4 regions of the Paenibacillus kyungheensis genome follow, and region 4 is predicted to be linked to each of the others. Evidence: predicted binding sites of a transcription regulator. Region 4 holds the regulator's gene; each other region holds the start of a gene.
What was found. The regulator Rex, encoded in region 4, represses fermentation and respiration genes when NADH is low (regulators of the CRP and FNR family bind a similar motif). The targets are predictions, from matches to a motif close to TTGTGAAATATTTCACAA.
Positions count from the first base shown of each region.

Region 1: a site for Rex is predicted at 1,923-1,940, ahead of pflB (formate C-acetyltransferase). Genes of this name have one in related genera too.
Region 2: a site for Rex is predicted at 2,533-2,550, ahead of PQ456_RS20280 (formate/nitrite transporter family protein). Genes of this name have one in related genera too.
Region 3: a site for Rex is predicted at 1,348-1,365, ahead of PQ456_RS11925 (L-lactate dehydrogenase). Genes of this name have one in related genera too.

Region 1 is NZ_CP117416.1:3,425,447-3,429,417, forward strand. It holds gene pflB (formate C-acetyltransferase) at 1-1,905, opposite strand, end outside; gene adhE (bifunctional acetaldehyde-CoA/alcohol dehydrogenase) at 2,593-3,971, opposite strand, start outside.
Region 2 is NZ_CP117416.1:4,672,143-4,676,113, reverse strand. It holds gene PQ456_RS20290 (pyridoxine/pyridoxamine 5'-phosphate oxidase) at 1-648, opposite strand, end outside; gene PQ456_RS20285 (FAD-dependent oxidoreductase) at 1,070-2,431, shown strand; gene PQ456_RS20280 (formate/nitrite transporter family protein) at 2,667-3,554, shown strand; gene PQ456_RS20275 (GNAT family N-acetyltransferase) at 3,704-3,971, shown strand, end outside.
Region 3 is NZ_CP117416.1:2,805,656-2,809,626, reverse strand. It holds gene PQ456_RS11930 (DUF3900 domain-containing protein) at 1-184, shown strand, start outside; gene PQ456_RS11925 (L-lactate dehydrogenase) at 346-1,281, opposite strand; gene PQ456_RS11920 (WD40/YVTN/BNR-like repeat-containing protein) at 1,530-2,846, shown strand; gene PQ456_RS11915 (hypothetical protein) at 3,051-3,227, shown strand; gene PQ456_RS11910 (SDR family NAD(P)-dependent oxidoreductase) at 3,458-3,971, shown strand, end outside.
Region 4 is NZ_CP117416.1:3,261,463-3,265,433, reverse strand. It holds gene dinG (ATP-dependent DNA helicase DinG) at 1-1,698, shown strand, start outside; gene PQ456_RS13920 (redox-sensing transcriptional repressor Rex) at 1,695-2,342, shown strand; gene PQ456_RS13915 (amidohydrolase) at 2,335-3,642, shown strand; gene PQ456_RS13910 (cell wall elongation regulator TseB-like domain-containing protein) at 3,673-3,971, shown strand, end outside.

The sequences.
Region 1 (3,971 bases), 160 kb from region 4:
GTTAGCACCTGGTGCGAATGGTTCGCCAGCTTTACGTCCATCTGGTGTTGTACCTGTTTTTTTACCGTATACTACGTTAGAAGTGATTGTTAGTACTGATTGTGTTGGTGTTGCACCACGGTATGCTTTGTTTTTGCGAATCATACCCATAAATGTTTCTACCAATTCAACAGCAATTTGATCGACTTTATCATCGTTGTTACCGTAGCAAGGATATTCACCTTCAATTTTGAAGTCTACAGCAATACCACGTTCGTCACGGATAGGTGTTACTTTTGCATATTTGATAGCGCTCAATGAGTCAGCTGCTACAGATAGACCAGCAATACCACAAGCCATTGTACGTAAGATATCACGATCATGTAATGCCATTTCGATACGTTCGTAGCTATATTTGTCATGCATGTAATGGATAACGTTCAATGTGTTCATGTACAATTTGCCTAACCATTCCATCATTGCTTTGAAGCGTTTCATGACTTCGTCATATTCAAGCACTTCAGAAGTGATTGCAGGATATTCAGGTCCTACTTGAACGCCTGATTTCTCGTCACGTCCACCGTTGATTGCATATAATAATGCTTTGGCAAGGTTAGCACGAGCTCCGAAGAACTGCATTTGTTTACCGATACGCATAGCGGATACACAGCAAGCAATACCGTAATCATCGCCATAGATCGGACGCATAAGATCATCGTTTTCGTATTGGATAGAACTTGTTTCGATTGAAACTTTAGCACAGAATTTTTTGAAAGCTTCTGGCAATTGTTCTGACCACAATACAGTCAAGTTAGGTTCTGGTGCAGGTCCCAAGTTGTATAATGTATGCAAGAAACGGAAGCTGTTTTTAGTTACTAATGTTTTGCCATCTACAGCCATACCACCGATAGATTCTGTAACCCAAGTAGGGTCACCACTGAACAATTCGTTGTAGTCTGGAGTACGCAAGAATTTAACAATACGCAATTTCATTACGAAATGGTCAACTAGTTCTTGAGCTTGTTGTTCTGTTAATGTGCCTTCTTTTACATCACGTTCGATATAAATATCAAGGAAAGAAGATACACGTCCTAGAGACATCGCTGCACCATTTTGTTCTTTGATTGCTGCAAGGTAACCGAAGTATACCCATTGGAACGCTTCTTTAGCTGTTTGTGCAGGTTTGGAAATATCGAAGCCATGCATTTCAGCCATTTTTTTCAATTCGCCTAGAGCACGAATTTGTTCAGATACTTCTTCACGAAGACGAATAACTTCTTCATCAATTACATCAACTTCCATGTCATTCAAATCTTGTTTTCTTTCGTTGATCAAGAAGTCTACACCGTACAATGCTACGCGGCGATAGTCACCGATAATACGTCCACGACCGTAAGCATCTGGCAAGCCTGTAATGATACCTGCTTTACGTGCTGCTCTCATATCGGAAGTGTAAGCATCGAATACACCCTGGTTATGCGTTTTACGAATATTAGTGAAGATATCAATGATTTGTTCTGGTACTTCAAAGCCATATGCTTTACAAGCATCGATCATCATTTTGATACCACCGAACGGTTGAAGCGAACGACGGAAAGGAGCATCTGTTTGAACACCGACGATTTGTTCTTTGTCTTTGTCCAAGTATCCAGGACCATGTGAAGTGATAGTAGAAGGTGTTGCAGCATCTACATCCCATACTCCGCCACGTTCGATCTCTTCTTTAGATAGTTTAGAAATAATATCCCACAAGTCTTTTGTATTTGAAGTAGGGCCAGCTAGGAATGTTTCGTTTCCTTGATATGCGCTAATGTTTTGCTCAATAAAATCACGAGTATCTACATGTTTTGCCCATTTACCTGATTTGAAATTGCGCCATGCATCTTTTTTTAAATTATCCTGTACATTTCTTTCGATAACTGACATTGATAATCCCTCCATTATTGTGAATAAAATCACAAAAGCGTTTAAGCTAATGCTTGTCTCGCCTGTACGATACCGGAAGCTGTTATTTTCTCCCTCCGGCTATGTCTTTATTATGATGTAATTCATAAGCAGAGTATGTGACATTTATCACAAAATCGCATTTTTATTATGATTTTTATCACATTCTGTATCTATAACAGTTTTCAAAAATAACTATTACAGATATTCAGAAACCCTTTTACAGCATAAGCGAGCAACTAATTATGCTGTAAACACAGTAATATCAATCTACTAATACAAAAATATACATAAGATTTTACAACAAATAACTGTAGCATAATACCGGAATATACGACTTCTAACAACGAAATATATCACACTATTTCTGTATTATTCTATCTACACACTATAGAATAATGTTGGACATTGCATCACTCCTCTCTACGAATAAAAGAACGACTCTCATTAGTTCTGCTCATATCGCAAACTAGGAGATCGTTCTTTTGTATGAGGTGAATTTCCATATTTGCTTTATTTTTTATTTTCAATAGCGTATCTTGAGAGCCTATTTTTAGAGATGCCATTTAAATAAGAAGAAAAAAGGATCATCTCCAACGACTCTGCTATAAAAGCATTTGTGGAGTGATCCTTTTTTCAATCTACATGATTACTATTTCAAAAGTATACTTATTCAAATCTACCGTAGAATGCGTTGCGGTATACATCAGCTAGTTCAGTCACTAAAGGTAATTTAGGATTCGCTGTTGTACATTGATCTTCAAATGCACGGTCAGCAAGGTAATCGACACGAGATTCAAAGTCTTTTGCATCAAAGCCCAAAGCTTCAAATGTTTCTGGAATACCTAATTTACGGTTCAAGTCACGAATAGCATTGATCAAGCTGTTTACGCCCTCTTCAGTTGTACGTGCTGGCAATCCTAGGATGCGTGCAATTTCAGCATAACGTTCGTGAGCGATAAAGTGAGAATATTTAGGGAACGATGCGAATTTAGTTGGTTTTTTTGCATTGTAGCGGATAACGTGTGGCAACAAGATCGCATTGGTACGACCATGTGCTGTATGGTATTGTCCACCCCATTTGTGTGCCAAGCTATGGTTAATACCTAAGAATGCATTCGCAAATGCCATACCTGCAATCGTAGAAGCATTATGCATTTTTTCACGAGCCAGTTTGTCGCCTGTTAGAGCAGACTGTTCTAGATATTGGAATACCAGTTGAATCGCTTTGATTGCTAGTCCATCGGTAAAGTCACTTGCCATTACAGATACATAAGCTTCAATTGCATGAGTCAATACGTCCATACCTGTATCAGCTACAGCTACGCGAGGTAAAGAGTATACAAATTCAGGATCGATAATCGCTACGTCTGGTGTTAACTCATAATCGGCCAAAGGATATTTAGTGTTGCCTTTTTCTTTATCTGTAATAACTGCGAACGATGTTACTTCAGAACCTGTACCCGAAGTTGTAGGAATAGCTACGAATTGTGCTTTTTGTCCCAAATGTGGGTATTTGTAAATCCGTTTGCGGATATCCATGAATTTTTGTTTTAAGTTATCAAATTCAGTATCAGGGTATTCGTAGAACATCCACATGCCTTTAGCAGCATCCATAGGTGATCCACCACCAAGAGCGATAATGCAGTCAGGTTGGAAACGTTCCATCATTTGACGACCACGTTCAACTGTAGCTGTAGATGGATCTGGTTCTACATCAGAGAACACTTCAACAACCACTGGAGTTTGACGTTGACGCAAGTAATGTTGTACTTTTTCTACATAACCGAGTTGTACCATCATCGCATCTGTTACGATCACAACACGGCTAATATCAGGCATTTTAGCAAGGTATTGAGTTGCACCTTTTTCAAAATAAACTTTAGAAGGTATTTTGAACCATTGCATATTCACAGTACGACGAGCCACCCTTTTCACATTAATCAGATTCACTGCACTTACATTAGAAGAAGTAGAGTTACGACCATAAGATCCACAGCCTAGTGTTAGAGATGGTAAGTTAGTGTTGTAAAGGTCACCGATAGCTC
Region 2 (3,971 bases), 1.4 Mb from region 4:
CAACTGCTGATGTGTCCATTGCCCATCATGGAGAATATACTGATAACGTGTATGTTTGCGATCAGGATCGGCTTGCCAGAATTCGATCTCTTGAGCATGAACAGCAAATAGTCGCCAGTTCGGTGTCACGACATCAGGATCTTGTTCGATCTTTTGCTCTTGCATAGCAACCGAGCGTTCTAATTCTTCTTCGCTTGCTAAAGGTTGGCTCTGGCGTTCTGTCATTGCAACAGCACGTGCGATAGGGGAACGTCTTCTCAAATCGATAGCTCCTGCTTCAAGCCCCATATCTTCTGCTATACCTCGAATACGAATCTGTCTACCTAACTCTGGCCAGTAGAATGTTAGTGCTACCTTTGGATTATGCTGGATATGTTGACCTTTCTGACTTTCCAATCCAGTAGCAAAATAAAACGAATCGTCTTTAGCTTCTTTAATAATCAATACGCGTGCATCTGGAAAACCATCCGAATCGACAGTAGAAATAGTCATCGCATGCGGTTCTTTAACCTTCATTTCAATAGCTAATTTCATCCAATCTAAAAAGAGATCTGTCGGACGCTCCGGTAGAGATTGAGTATCCCATGTAGGGAAAGGGCCAGATAAAGCTTTCAAACCACGCAAGATATTGCTTGATTGTGCACTCATATTACTAACCACCTCTATATCTAATTTGTTCTCACTATAACATAACCAATGTATAGCAAATAAACCCGATAATCAAAAATGGCATACTAGAAACATATCTATATATAACTTTATAAAACTTTGTGAAAATATGAACAAATTGCGAACTTATCGTAAACCTCTTGTAATGTGATAAAAATCACAATATAATAGCAATACAAGGTGAATTAATTCACAACTTAAACAAAACGAAAAAAGACTATATTAAAAAATAGAACAGTCAGCTAGAAGATGGACAGATAGAGAAACCACACACTTCTCTTACTCCTAACATCTTAATTCACCTGAATGTGACTTGTCGGATAGTTAGCACAGACTGTACACCATTGGATAAGAAGAATTTACAATAATAAAAATACAGATTTATCAGGAGGAAGAAACCATGAAAGTAGCTGTTATAGGATGTACTCACGCAGGAACTGCCGCTGTTGTTAATACCGCTAAATTATACCCGGATGCTGAGATCACTGTGTATGAACGTAACGATAATATCTCATTTCTATCTTGCGGGATTGCGTTATATGTAGGTGGCGTTGTTAATGATCCAGACGGGTTATTTTACTCTTCTCCAGATCAATTAGCTGCTCTAGGAGTAACGACTAAAATGTTGCATGAAGTGACAGCGATAGATACAGATAACAAAACATTGAAAGCTCGTGACCTGACTACAGGTATCGAACTTACAGATACGTATGACAAATTAATTATGACGACAGGTTCTTGGCCGATCGTTCCTAAATTTGAAGGGATCGAACTGGATAACATTTTACTTTGCAAAAACTATAACCACTCGAATACGATTATCGAAAAAGCACAACATGCTAAAAATATCGTTGTTGTTGGTGCAGGTTATATCGGTGTTGAACTGGTAGAAGCATTCCAAATGAATGGTAAACAAGTCACTTTGATTGATGCTGAAGAACGTATTTTAAGCAAATATCTTGACCCTGAATTTACAGATCGTACCGAAGAGTCTTTGCAAGAACATGGCATTGAACTTGCGCTATCTGAGAAAGTGGTAAAATTCACAGGTGAAGATGGTAAAGTCACAACAGTCGTTACTGACAAAGCGACACATCAAGCAGATATGGTGATCTTATGTATCGGATTCCGTCCGAATACTGAATTGCTTAAAGGACAAGTCGATATGTTAGTCAATGGTGCAATCTTGGTCGATAAATATATGCAAACAAGCAAAAAAGATGTATTCGCTGCGGGAGATAGCTGTGCGATCTTCTACAATCCAACAGGCAAACACGCCTATATTCCTTTAGCTACCAATGCAGTACGTATGGGTACACTGGTTGCTCGTAATCTAGTGCAACCGACCAATGAATATATGGGAACCCAAGGAACATCTGGTATCAAAATTTACGAAGATAATATTGCTGGTACAGGGATGACCGAGACAGCCGCTCGTGAAGCAGGCTTGAATGTAGAAACAAGCACCATGCACGATCACTACCGTCCAGAATTTATGCCGACACATGAGACAGTGACCTTGAAAGTGGTCTTTGAAAAAGAAACACGCCGTATCTTAGGTGCACAATTAATGTCTAAAGTTGACTTAACTCAATCGATCAATACGATCTCTGTCTGTATCCAAAACCAAATGACAGTCGATCAATTAGCCTTTATCGATTTCTTCTTCCAACCACATTACAACAAACCGTGGAACTACTTGAATACAGCAGGGTTGCAAGCATTAGCACCAATTCAGACGCAACAAGAAGTTCACGCTTAATTAAATAAGAACAAAGTAAATGTGTATCATGGCATCCTATTTATCATTATAAAAGTCTACCCCTAAACAAAGCCTGTACAGTTCCCCCACTGTACAGGCTTTTGTGCTTAATTTCACAAAACTTTTCGTAAAGTGATATTTGTTACTTTTTTCACAAAATAGTTGTATTAAAATTGAAATATGAAAAGGTAATTTAATTATGCGGAAATAGATGCTTATAAGGGGGATGCAACACATGGCTTATTACAAACCACAACAGATTGCAATGAATACGATTGAGACTGGAATTATCAAAGCTAAGTCGACATGGATCCAGATGTTAGTACTTGGTTTTTTGGGTGGAGCTTTTATTGCATTAGGATTTTTGTTAGATATTCGAGTGATCGCCAATACACCTGAATCCTGGGGAAGCTTTGCTAACTTTATCGGGGCGGCATTGTTCCCTGTAGGATTGATTCTGGTACTTGTGGCTGGTGGAGAATTGTTAACCGGTAATATGATGGCTGTTCCATTAGCACGGATGGCAAAGCGGATCAGTACGATAGAAGTTGCCCGTAATTTACTAGCTATTACAGTAGCCAATCTATTAGGTGCTTTATTTGTCGCTTACTTCTTCGGGCATGTAGTAGGGTTAACCGAGACAGGCCCTTACTTAACCAAAACAGTAGAAATGGCAGGGCACAAGTTAGAAGGAAGCTTTGCACAGATGTTCTTATCCGGGATCGGTTGTAACTGGTTGGTGGCTCTGGCTGTCTGGTTATCCTATAGCGCAGACAGTATCAGTGGTAAAATACTAGGAATCTGGTTCCCAACGATGGCATTTGTCGCTATCGGATTTCAGCACGTTGTCGCTAATATGTTTTTGATTCCAGCAGCAATCTTTGCAGGGTATTATTCTTGGGATATGTATCTTATGAACTTTATTCCAGTATGGCTGGGTAATCTAACCGGTGGAGCGGTGTTCGTAGCAGGAATTTATTTCACCGCTTATATCAAAAAAGAAAACCAACTAACACCTACCGGTTCAGGACATGCTCAACATAACGAACCTACTGTTTCAACGATGCCAGCAGTATCGGCTACATCAGCATTACCTTTACAACATAGCGATCAAGCTCATTGATTCAGATTAGCTATATCCCAAAAAGATCTTCATATTGATGAAGGTCTTTTTTTGTTATATGAAAAATAGATATAGAAAAGGAAAATAGATATAGTATCATGATAAAAAGTAATTGTTCCACTACAATCTCCGAAAGAGCAGGTGATATTTTGCATATTCAAGAACTATCCCTAGATCACAATGTACCGCAGATTGGAGTATTTTTAGATCAGCACAATATGAATAATGATCTTCATATCCCTGATTATGAAAGTATTCCTTTCTCACTGGCTGCTTATGAAGGGGAACAATACATCGGTGGAGTGACAGGGGCTATGGCATGGGGGTTACTCTATATTCGATATCTGGCGGTTGATCCTGCATATAGAGGTCAGGGCGTTGGAGCGAAGTTGTTACAAGCGATTGAAGATCAAGCAA
Region 3 (3,971 bases), 460 kb from region 4:
CCGACTGCATATTGCCAAATTAGGTGATCATTATGCAATGGTGATTGAAGGCGATGCGTTTACATTTGATAAAGGATTCTCCCCGGTCGAACTGTTACAGCCGGAGCCTTTTGAAGTGGTCGCTAGACGATTAGTAGATCGCGCCAATGAAGCACCTGAACGTGATGATGATATTCCTTATTGATCAGATAACAGCGAAATTTGATGTATACAATCAAAAAAAGTGGATTCAGGGTTTTACACCTAAATCCACTTTTTTTATACTGAGAAGTCATTCTATAGATATAGATGAATTAGAGATTTGTCATATGAATAGAAGATAGTCTATAGTTATCTATATACGACTTAAATATCTAGCTGTGCAATCTGATCTTTCAGTTTTTTCGCAGAATCACGTAGTAATTGTTCTTCATGCTCATTCATAGGAATCGGTAGTTTTGCCTGAATACCATCTCGACCGACAATAGCAGGTACACCGAGATATACATCAGAGATTCCATGATAATCTTCAAGCAGAGAAGATACATTCAATACAGCGTGTTCATTTTGCAAAATAGCGGCTACAATGCGGTCTAGTGCGAGTGCTATTGCATACGATGTAGAGCCTTTAGCATTGATAATTTCGTAAGCGGCATTTTTTGTATTTTCAAAAATTTCGTTTTGTTTGTCTTCTTCAAAATCCAGTGGAGCTCCTGCAATATTAGACAGACTCCATACTGGCAACTCGGAATCACCATGTTCACCAATAATATGAGCATGAATACTACGAGGATCAATACCTTTTTCTTTACCAATTAAATAACGGAAGCGTGCGCTATCGAGTAATGTACCGGAACCAATCACTCGATTAGATGGCCAGCCGCTTTTTTTCCAGGATACATAACTGAGTATATCTACTGGATTAGTAGCGATCAGTAGAATACCACTATTATTATATTTCGTAATATTCGAAATAATCTCTTCGAAGATGGCTGAGTTCCGATTTAACAAATCAATCCGGGTTTCGCCTGGACGTTGATTTGAACCGGCAGCGATAATGATAATATCTGCGTCTTTGCAATCCGAATAATCACCTGCCCATAGTTTGACGCCGCCGACAAATGGGAGTCCGTGGTTCATATCGAGTGCTTCGCCAAGAGCTTTGTTGTGATTCGCATCAATAAAGACGAGTTCAGACATTCTCTTGTGGAGTAGAAGGGTGTAAGCGGTTGTGGAGCCTACGGCTCCTGTGCCAATAACAACGACACGGTGGGGCTTGGATACAGATTCAGATACTGTCATTTTTTATCATCTCCTTAATTGATCTTTGTTACAGATTCGCTACTATTGTAACGGAAAGCGCGACCAATGTAAAAAGGATCACACATCAGCAAATGCACAAAGTCGCTGAAAACCCTGCTAAAACAGCGAAATCTGTAATCGCTTGTAACTTTTCTGTAAACAACCTATGTTCATTTTAGTTTACTCTTATAAGGGTCATGAATAATCGAAATACGATAGCTTTATGTAAGTGCGGAAGGAGCGAAGGAATGAAGTTAACTATGCGCAAAGCGCTTTTCATATGGATTACACTTGTGTTTGTACTTAGTGCTTGTCAATCTTCTACAAGTGATTATGATCCAGCAGCAGACAAAGCATCAACTCAAGAACTCAAAAAAATGCAAACTGAAGATCAGGGGCAGACACTTACCCTTAACCATACAGCAACATCCGATACGAAGCAGGGGGGATCTTCTGCTGAAAGAGGATATAAGATTCAGACAAGACTGACAGACTTTCAACTACTAAGTGCTAGTGCAGGGCTTGCGTGGGGTGTAACCCGTAACGAATTACGTATATATGTTACACAGGATAGTGGAGACACATGGGATAATGTATCTCCTGCACAAACGGTCACTTTTTCAGAACCACCTACGTATGGCAAAGATATCTTTTTCCTGAATCAAAATAACGGCTGGGTGATTCGCAATGCGTCAGGTGTAGGAGAAACATTGATTCTACATACTACCGATGGCGGGCAAAATTGGAACTTTGCTACATTAAATGATGAAGCTACTGTATTGGGCATTTATTTTATTGATAGTAGCAATGGTTGGGTAATGACTTCTTTGGATTCATCAAAAGATTCAGCAGATATGCAAGAAAAAGCATTATATACCACTACCGATGGTGGTAACACATGGAAAAAAATTATGCAAAACACAGGCGTATTTGTAACTGAAGGTTCAACCGCTCAAGCGATCCCGCAATTAGGTAAGCTTGTAGGAATGTCTTTTCGGGATCGTAACAATGGATTTGTAACTCTGGAACAACATGGTACACCTCATTTATATATTACAAGTAATGGGGGCAAAACCTGGAAAACAGGGCCAGACTTTGATAAAAATAAAAAATTGCCAGCTTGTCATTCTTTCACCACAGGCAAACCTCAATTTTTTGGTGATAGCAAAACAGCAGGCTGGATGAATATTGGTTGTGTGAAAGATAGTCAGACTAGTTATAACGGATACTTTACTCATGATGCAGGGAAGACATGGAACTTTGCTCCATTTGCTTTACAAGCGCAGACCGGAGTCAATCAATCGATGGGACCTACTTTTTTAAATGATAAAATCGGTTGGTCTGTAGTCAACGGCATCGTGTACCGTACAGCTAATCAAGGCAAAACGTGGAAAGCTTTACCTATCAATAACACATTGCAGAACACATTGAATAAATATCCTGAATTGGTTAAATTGCAATTTTTCTCTGCGGATGTAGGCTGGTTATTAGTTGCCAAAAATGAAGAACGACGTTCTTTATTAATGCAGACGACAGACGGTGGCAAAACATGGCATGTACTATAAAAAAATAACAGCAGATAAGTAAAAAAGATCGATGACGTACGCCAATATGGGGTTGTGTCATCGATCTTTTGTATATCACAATAGCTTCTTTTTAGAACATCAAAAAATAATTTAAAATTCTTTGTTGATTGTGAAATAAATCACATTAATATGCTTTTAAATCAGTTATGCTTGGGATGTAGAAAAAACAAGGAGATGATTAAGATGAGAAACAATACTAATGAGAATCTTACTAACTTTTACATGAACCTTTGCTACACTTGTCTAGATGCTAATGAATGTCGTGAAGAAGAAGCTTGCAAAGCATGTTGGGCAGATCAAGGTGTATTGGATGCCGCTAAAGATGATACTCAGGAGCTTTTACAAGCATATTATGCATAATCGATCAGCAAGCCTATTTATAGGTCAGACTAGACATTCCAAAGGATTATATACCGGCACTTCATAAAGGAACACACTTCACAGATGGATAAGAAGTGTGTTCCTTTGTTGATTTTTAGACTACCAGATTACATATGAGCTAGACAGGTATGTTTCGTAATGCTCTTAATCGTTGAAATAAGCAGTATAGAACCATTGTACTTATAGACGAACTCCAAAGGGGATACATTATGAAATATGCTTCTAAAACAGTTATCGTAACCGGTGCAGCCAAAGGAATCGGTAAAGCTGTAGCCGAAAGTTATGCCGCAGAAGGAGCTACCGTATTTTTAACAGATACGTTAGAGCCAGAAGGTGCTTCAGCTGCCGCGACTATTCGTGAAAGTGGTGGACAGGCTCATTTTCTACCTTGTGATGTACGTCGTGAACAAGATGTAATCGATACGATTCAAGAAATTGTAAATACGACCGGACAGATAGATATAGTAATCAACAATGCCGGGGTATCCCGCTGGAAATCTCCTTATGAATTAAGTCTAGATGAGTGGGACGATGTGATGAATACCAATGTAAGAGCATGCTTTCTGGTATCACGTGAAGCCGCTAAAGTGATGCGTGATCATGAAGGTGGTTCGATCGTCAATATTTCCTCAACACGTGCTCATATGTCTGAGCCTCACTCTGAAGCTTATGCTGCTTCTAAAGGCGGTATTACAGCGATTACGCATGCTTTGTCTGTATCGC
Region 4 (3,971 bases):
AATCGTGGTGCTGACTTCTGGGAAACGGTAGCCAGTGATACCGATTCTTGTCTGGGTCGTGCATGTCCATGGTTCCGCAAATGTTTTTACCATCGTGCGAAGCATGAAGCAGGTACAGCAGATGTAGTCATCACCAATCACTCGAAATTATTTACCGATGTCAAAGCAGGACATCAATTGTTACCTGCTTATGATCGCTTGGTTATTGATGAAGCACATCATTTAGAAGATGTCGCAGGCAAGCACTTGGGTATGCATATGAAATATTTCACATTGGTTCATCCACTGTTACGATTGTTCAAAGACAGCAAAAATGGTCAGTTAGCGATTTTGCGTCAACAATTAGGCTCTTCTGGCAATGAACGTGGTATGGATTGGGCGATAGCGATTGATAATCTATATCCTGAAATTGTAGATGTTAAAGAAAACTGGGATAAATTAAGTGAGTTACTATTTGCTTTGTTGCCTCAGCGTAGTGATGCCGCTCCTGGTGAAGCAGGGCAGTTTACGCTTCGTCTTTTACCGGAAAAGCAACCGACCGAATGGAATGTGATTACAGAGCTTGAGAATCAGATTCATATCGGACTGAGCCAGTTGATTCGTAAAGGCGAGCAAGTGATGAATCAGATCAAAGACAGCGATGAGCAGTTAGGCACAGATAGTCTGGTAACAGACGTATCAGGTCTATTCAAAGACTTAACAGTGGTACGAGATGATCTGCGTCAATTTGTGAAGCTGGAAAGTACAGATACAGTCTACTGGTATGAAGCTAATGGGAATTACCGTAGCAAGTCTTTACAGATGTATGCTGTACCGGTAGATGTGAGCAAGCAATTGAAAGAGTACTTTTTTGATAAAAAGAAAAGTATTATTTTGACATCAGCGACATTATCAATAGAAAAGAAATTCCAATATATGATTGAACAGTTAGGGCTTGTAGAAGCGGAAAAAGAAGGTCGATTGATGACCGAACAGTTATCTTCACCTTTCAATTATCGTGAGCAATCGCTGTTGTTAATTCCGCGCGATTTTCCAAGTGTCAAAGGCAGTGTTGGTGATGCGTTCTTTGTAGATACGTTAGCGAACTCATTAGCGGAGACTGCCAAAGCGACCAATGGACGAATGATGGTGTTATTTACCTCTTATCGGATGCTCAAGCAGGTGTATGAGCCATTGAAAGAGAAGTTATCACATAGCGATATTGCAGTATTTGGACAAGGGGTCGATGGAGGAAGTCGTACCAAGCTCACTCGAAGATTCCAAGAGCGTTCAGCTTCGGTGTTACTGGGTACAAGTAGCTTCTGGGAAGGAGTCGATATTCCAGGCGAAGCATTAACCTGTCTGGCAATCGTACGTTTACCTTTTCAACCGCCCAATCATCCATTGCTTGAAGCCAAAAGTGAACGGCTGAAAAAAGAAAAGAAAAATCCATTTATGAAATTATCTGTACCGCAAGCAGTTATCCGTTTCAAACAAGGTTTTGGTAGATTAGTACGGACATCTAGTGATCGGGGAATCGTTATTGTCTATGACACTCGTGTGATCGAGTCCTATTATGGCAAGCATTTTCTATATTCATTGCCCGGTCCCAAAATGGAACATATGCCGACAGAGCAGATGGTACCCCGTATTACAGAATGGCTTAGCCAGGCCGAACCTGAAAAGGAAACTGTAAATCAAGAGGGGGAGCAAGCATGAAATCCGACAAAATATCAGAAGCAGTCGTGCGAAGACTACCTGTATACCTTAGATATCTGAACGAACTTCACACACGTGAAGTTCCTACAGTGTCTTCGCAAGAACTGGGACAAAAACTAGACTTGAATCCAGCACAAATTCGCAAAGATTTAGCTTATTTTGGAGATTTTGGACGTAAAGGGATCGGTTATGATGTATCATATTTGATTGAGAAAATACGTCATATTTTAAAATTAGATCAACAAATCAATGTGGCACTTGTAGGCGCTGGTAATCTAGGGCATGCCCTTTCTAACTATAATATGTATCTAAAAGAAACAATGAAAATCGTAGCTGTGTTTGATTCCAACGATTCGAAAGTAGGCTCTTTAATCAATACATTAGTCGTCCAGCCTATTGATGAACTTGGAATTACAGTCAAAGCGAGAAGTATTCGTATCGGAATTGTTACAGTGCCTAATGTTGAAGCACAGCGTGTAGCGGATCAGTTAATTGAAGCAGGGGTTGAGGCTATTTTGAACTTTGCACCGATTATTTTGAAAGCTCCACCGCATATTCGTGTGCATACTGCTGATTTTACAACGGATTTATTAAGCCTTGCCTATTATCTGGAAGATGGAAAGGAACATGAAACTAATGAATAACACCTCGAACAAATGGGTCATCAAAAACGGTATGTTTGCTGTAATGAGCGAAGAGAAATCAATGCTTTTTGGACATATGGTGATTGAAGATGGATGGATTACGTATCTTGGAGAAGAAGAACCTGTGATCGAAGAAGACACAACCGTAGTGGATGGCAATCATTTGTTCTTTATTCCGGGTCTAGTCAACAGTCATGGTCATGCAGCGATGTCGTTGTTACGCGGATATGGAGATGATCTTGCTCTACAAGTATGGTTACAAGAAAAAATGTGGCCGATGGAAGCGAAATTTACAAGTGACGATGTATACTGGGGAACTGCTCTGTCTGTATTAGAAATGTTAAAAGGCGGTACAACTACATTCCTCGATATGTATGATCGCTCAGAACGTGTAGCCGAAGTGGTAGAACAATCGGGTATGCGTGCAGTATTGATGCGTGGTGTAATCGGCTTGTGTTCAGAAGAAGAACAAAAGCAAAAGCTAAAACAATCAATCGACTTTGCACGTGATTGGCATGGTCAAGCGAATGGACGTATTACAACGATGATGTCTCCACATGCACCTTATACTTGTCCACCTGCATACATCGAACAATTTGTACAAGCAGCTCATGATTTGGATTTGCCGCTGCATACACATATGTCTGAGACACTAGCAGAAGTTCAATTAAACGTTACAGATTATGGATTACGTCCTGTAGCTCATTTGGAGAAATTAGGATTTTTCACTCGTCCAGCATTGTTAGCGCATGCTGTTCATTTGAATGATGAAGAGATCGAAGTACTTGCTGAGAATAAAGTAGCGATTTCTCATAACCCGGGTAGTAACCTCAAATTAGCAAGTGGTGTAGCACGTGTGCCGGATCTGTTGCGTGCAGGCGTTGTTGTGTCTTTGGGAACAGATGGCCCGGCAAGTAATAACAATCTGGATATGTTTGAAGAAATGCGTTTGGCTGCTCTTATTCACAAAGGAGTATCCGGCGATCCAACAGCTGTGCCTGCATTAGAAGCATTGAAAATGGGTACTGAATACGGTGCAAGATCTGTATTTTTGAATGATGTAGGTACATTCGCTGTAGGAATGAAAGCTGATATTACAGCACTTAATGTAGATCAACCGCATTTCTTACCACGTACTGATTTTATTTCACATACAATCTATTCTGCATCTGCCAAAGATGTATTGCATGTCTGGGTAGACGGTAAGCAATTGATCAAAGACGGTATATCATTAACATTGGATGAAGAAAAAATTCGTCATGAAGCCCAAAGTGCTTTTGAAGGTTTGCTTAAACGCTAACTGGAAGTCGATAGGAAAGGATGGCGTGTTTTGCGAAATTTGGGAAGTGGTAAGTGGATTGCAATCATTATCGTTGTATTGGGATTGCTGATTTTAGGTGTAAATCAATTTTATGTACATGTAATGGCAAAGCCATGGAGTAAAGAACAACTGGCTATTAATAGCGCACAGGAAAAAGCGGATATTGTATCTGTGACGCGTACGTTCAATTCCGTCTGGACAGATAGTTCAACGTATTGGGTCGTAGAAGGTAAAAATACAGCACAAGAAGATCTAATGGTCTGGGTCAAATTTAATATAGACGGTTCGGTAGCAGAAGGAGCTAATGC